One region of the Dorea sp. AM13-35 genome, then DNA from elsewhere that is predicted to be linked to it. Evidence: riboswitches for the same ligand, from Rfam matches in the RefSeq annotation. Region 1 holds a riboswitch; the other holds the start of a gene.
What was found. Region 1 has a riboswitch for FMN ahead of DW152_RS03125 (ECF transporter S component). Riboswitches for the same ligand answer to the same signal wherever they lie in the genome.

Region 1 (2,405 bases):
TAGTTTTTTTGGATATTTTTTCAAAAAAATTAAAACCTGTATTTCCCACCAGATGGCAACTTGCTGAAAACTGCATTATAATACAAGCAAGGACAGAACCCTAAAAATCAAGGCTCTGTCCTTCTTTTTTTTCATCATTATCTGATATTTTCTTCTATCTTCCCATATGGAATATCGGGCTGATCTTCTTATAGATCAAAAATACGATCAGCGATACCAGCACACCTTTTAACAGGTTAAATGGCACGATTGCAAAGATGACAAGCGTTGTAACGCTTGTAATGTGGCTGTTCACTGCTGTTCCCATGCCAACCAGTGCATCCATCGGCATCTGGAACGCTTTTGCATAAGCCGGTAATAATACGTATGCATTAAGGAAACATCCAAGGATTGTCATAAATAATGTTCCGCTGATCATACCAACGATAGCGCCTGTGCGGTTATGCTTTTTCTTGTAGATCAGACCTGCCGGTACCACAAATGCGCATCCGATCAGAAAGTTAGCAATCTCACCTACCCCTGCTGTCATGGTTCCATTTACCGCAAAGTTCAGAATGATCTTGATGAATTCAATCGTTGCTCCTGCCAGTGGTCCCATTGCAAAACATCCGACTAATACCGGAACTTCACTGAAATCGATCTCGTAAAAAGATGGTGCAAACGGAAGCGGAATCTCGAAAAGCATTAATACTAATGCGATTGCAGATAACATTCCAACCTGTGCCATTACACGGATCTTTGTCCTGTTCTTTGTCTGTGCTGCTGCCATTGTTTTTGTACTTGTACTCATATGTTGGTCTCCTTTAAAATACTTATATTTAGAAAGAAAACTTCCGGAACTATGCATTACATCTTGCTGAAGTTTTTATATAGTAAGAAAATCAATTTCCTATTGCAACAATAAAACCCCGGTATCAAACAAAATACCGGGGTAATAATATTGCTTTTTCTATGCATAACTCTTCTCTCATCCAGACTTTACTGTCGGTATCGGAATTACACCGATTCAGCCGGTACGTATCATACCGGGTCGCGGACTATACCGCCGGTTGGGATTTTCACCCGACCCCGAAGAATCTTTCTCTTTGTTTTTTATTATAGTGCTGTACTTCTTAAATTGCAAGTGAAACTTTGCCGAAGTATTATCTCACACAAACATCCATTATGTCTGACTTTCAAAAATCTAAGGCTGTCTGTCACCTGCCGGTTTCCGGTCTTCCGGAAGTTCCTGATAACGGATACGTTCGGATGTAAATCCCTGACCTCGCACTTCATTGATCTGTGTAATCGTAATAAATGCGTACGGGTCGATGCTGTGGATCATTTCTTTTGTGGAATACAGTTTCCGGTTCGGAACGATGCACATAACACCTTTCTGTTTTTCATGACGATAACCATTTTCAATATAGATCATCGTTGTTCCAAGATCAAGCTTGGATAATAAATCTTCCCGGATTTCTTCGTATTTCTCAGATATGATAAACAACTGTATCTGTGAAGTTCCAAGCAGCATCACCTTATTTAGTAGTACCGTTGTCAGCACCAGATTCAAAATACCATACATCACCTGTTCTGAATTAGAAAAGAGGATCTGTGAAGAAAGCACAATAAAATCAACCACATACATAAGCGGTGCCAGTGGAATATGTGCCACTTTGTTCAGGATCAGTGCTATGATGTCGGTTCCGCCTGTAGAAGCACCAACTCTTACAATGATACCAACTCCAATTCCCATAAGCACTCCCGCATAAATTGCGGACAGCAGCTGATTATCTGTCAGCGTTGTAATTCCCGGTATCTTCTGGACAACTGACAGGCAAAGTGGATATAAAAATGTACTTACAATCGTTGTAACTGCAAATTTTTTCCCGAGTATAAAAGCTCCTGACAGGAACAATATGACGTTTACACCTAATAATACAACCGATAGGGACATCGGCACGTAATGTGTGATCGTAAGTGCAATACCGGTTGCGCCTCCCATGACAATACCTGTTGGTACGATAAATGCTGCAACTGCAAATGCCAGAATGATATTCCCCACTAATACTCCGGCAAGTGTAATCAATGTTTTTCCCCAATTTTTCTGCATACTAAACACCTCTCGCTTTTTTGTATTTTTTATTAAATTACTTTTGTTAAATTATTTTATTGAATACCCTTCATTGTCAGCTGGATTCTCTTTTTCTTAAGATCCACACTTAAAACTTTGACATCCACGATATCACCAACGCTTACTACTTCCAGTGGATGTTTTACAAATTTCTTATCGCTTAATTCTGAAATGTGTACCAGTCCGTCCTGATGGACACCGATGTCAACAAAGGCTCCAAAATCGATGACATTTCTCACTGTTCCTTTTAATACCATGCCTTCTGTCAGGTCTTTCATCTCCAGAACATCCG
Region 2 (2,405 bases), on a different contig from region 1:
AATTACAATGGCAAAACAGAACACACCATTTCGATATGATTATGTAGGAAGCTTTTTGCGTCCGGAAGCGCTGAAAGTGGCAAGAAGCAAATATGAGGCAGGAACCATTACAAAAGAAGAACTGACAAGTGTAGAAGATCAGGAAATCCGCGCACTGGTTGAAAAACAGAAGGCAGCAGGATACAAAGTGCTCACAGACGGAGAGTTCAGAAGATCAACCTGGCATCTGGATTTCATGTGGGGATTTGACGGAGTCGGACACAGCAAAACAGAGACAGGACTTCCGTTCCACGGGGAAGCAGCTATGATCGATGACACTTACCTGACAGGAAAAGTAGCTGTAACAGGAGAGCATCCGTTTGTAGAGCATTTCCGTTTTGTGAAAGCACTGGAAGATGAAAACACAGTTGCAAAACAGACAATTCCTGCTCCGGCACAGTTTTTAGAACAGATGATCATGCCATTTGCAATGCCGAATACGAGCAAATATTATGAAGATACAGAAGAATTGGTGCAGGATATTGCAGAAGGATACCGTAAAGTGATCAAAGATCTGTATGCAGCAGGATGCAGAAATTTACAGTTAGATGACTGCTCCTGGGGCATGCTGGTAGATCCGAATGCAAAAGCATTTTTCGGAACAGATGAAGAAGGATTGGAAGCGATCAAAGAGCAGCTTGTTCGTATTAATAATCTTGCAATTGAAGGAAAACCAGAGGATATGATCATCAATACACATGTATGCCGCGGTAATTTTCATTCTACTTATGCAAGCAGCGGAGCATATGACAGCGTTGCAAAAGTATTATTTGCAAGAGAAAATGTAGACACATATTATCTGGAATTTGACGATGAGCGCTCCGGTGGATTTGAGCCGTTGGCAGCCGTATCGGGCGAGAAGAAAGTTGTACTCGGACTTGTGACAACAAAATCTGCGCAACTGGAAGACAAAGACAAGATTATTGCAAGAATTCATGAAGCTGCAAAATATATACCACTTTCCCGTCTGTGTTTAAGTCCGCAGTGTGGATTCGCTTCCTGCGAGATTGGAAACAAACTTACAGAAGAAGAACAATGGGCAAAACTTGCACTCGTTAAAGAAGTAGCAGAAGAAGTGTGGGGATAAAACTCTCTCTTGACAGATTCTTGCGCAGTGCTATAATAAAGGCAGTCAATTGAATAACTATCTTCAGGGCAGGGTGTAAGTCCCTACCGGCGGTAAAGCCCGCGAGCCGTAAGGTATGATTCGGTGAGATTCCGAAGCCGACAGTATAGTCTGGATGAAAGAAGATGAGAAGAATCTTTGATAAGCAATACGAAGAATCAGATTTGAACATTTAGCTCTGGAATGAACATCCATTTCAGAGCTTTTTATATTTTATATCTGATAAAATAATCAAAAGAAACTTTTAAATGTCTTGAATGAGGTAGAATTCAAGGCATTTTCTTTTTTGTTATGGCGACGAGGAAAATGCGCCATGCTTGAATGGTTGCATTTAACGACCGCTAATCAGCAAATAAAACTCGCAAAACGTGTTTTATTGCTGTAGAAAACAGGAGGTGAAAAAGGAATGACAGATGAGAAAGAATTTTATATGCAGCGTGCGATTACGCTTGCTGAAAAAGGAAAGGGAAGAGTGAACCCGAATCCGCTGGTAGGTGCTGTGGTTGTCAAAGACGGAAAGATTATCGGGGAAGGTTATCACGAATATTATGGCGGACTGCATGCAGAGCGCAATGCATTAAAGAACTGCAAAGAATCTTCGGAAGGAGCAACTCTTTATGTGACTTTGGAACCTTGTTGTCATTATGGAAAGACGCCGCCATGTACGGAAGCAATCTTAGAACACAGGATTCGAAAAGTTGTTGTAGGAATGACAGATCCGAATCCTTTGATGGCGGGAAAAAGTATTGCGCTTTTGAAATCAAAAGGCGTGGAAGTAGAAGTTGGGGTTCTGGAAAAAGAATGTATGGAACTGACACATATTTTTCGGAAATATATAACAACAAAAATTCCTTATGTATTAATGAAATATGCAATGACGATGGACGGAAAGATTGCAACTGCAAGCGGAAAATCCAAATGGATTACCGGTGAGACGGCAAGAATGTGCGTTCAGAAAACAAGACTGGAATATCAGGCGATCATGGTAGGAAGTGAAACAGTCAGAAAAGATGATCCGCTTTTGACCTGCCGGATTGCCAATGGAAAAGATCCGGTCCGTATCATTTGTGATACGTCACTTCGCACTTCAGCGGATTTGCAGATTGTGAAGACAGCAAGGCAGGTAAGGACAATTTTTGCAACATGTGAAACAAACCGGGAGAAAATAGAACTTTATCAAAAAGCAGGCTGTGAAGTTCTGGTGGTCAGTAAGAAGAATGGGAAAATAGATCTTAAAGAG

Region 2: another riboswitch for FMN. It lies ahead of ribD (bifunctional diaminohydroxyphosphoribosylaminopyrimidine deaminase/5-amino-6-(5-phosphoribosylamino)uracil reductase RibD); the one in region 1 lies ahead of DW152_RS03125 (ECF transporter S component).

The regions. Positions count from the first base shown of each region.
Region 1 covers NZ_QUCZ01000002.1:44,006-46,410, forward strand. Annotated here, with positions in the region: gene DW152_RS03125 (ECF transporter S component) at 155-790, opposite strand; FMN riboswitch at 956-1,080, opposite strand; gene DW152_RS03130 (YitT family protein) at 1,184-2,092, opposite strand; gene DW152_RS03135 (Tex family protein) at 2,149-2,405, opposite strand, start outside.
Region 2 covers NZ_QUCZ01000009.1:124,881-127,285, reverse strand. Annotated here, with positions in the region: gene DW152_RS11095 (5-methyltetrahydropteroyltriglutamate--homocysteine S-methyltransferase) at 8-1,126, shown strand; FMN riboswitch at 1,182-1,296, shown strand; gene ribD (bifunctional diaminohydroxyphosphoribosylaminopyrimidine deaminase/5-amino-6-(5-phosphoribosylamino)uracil reductase RibD) at 1,572-2,405, shown strand, end outside.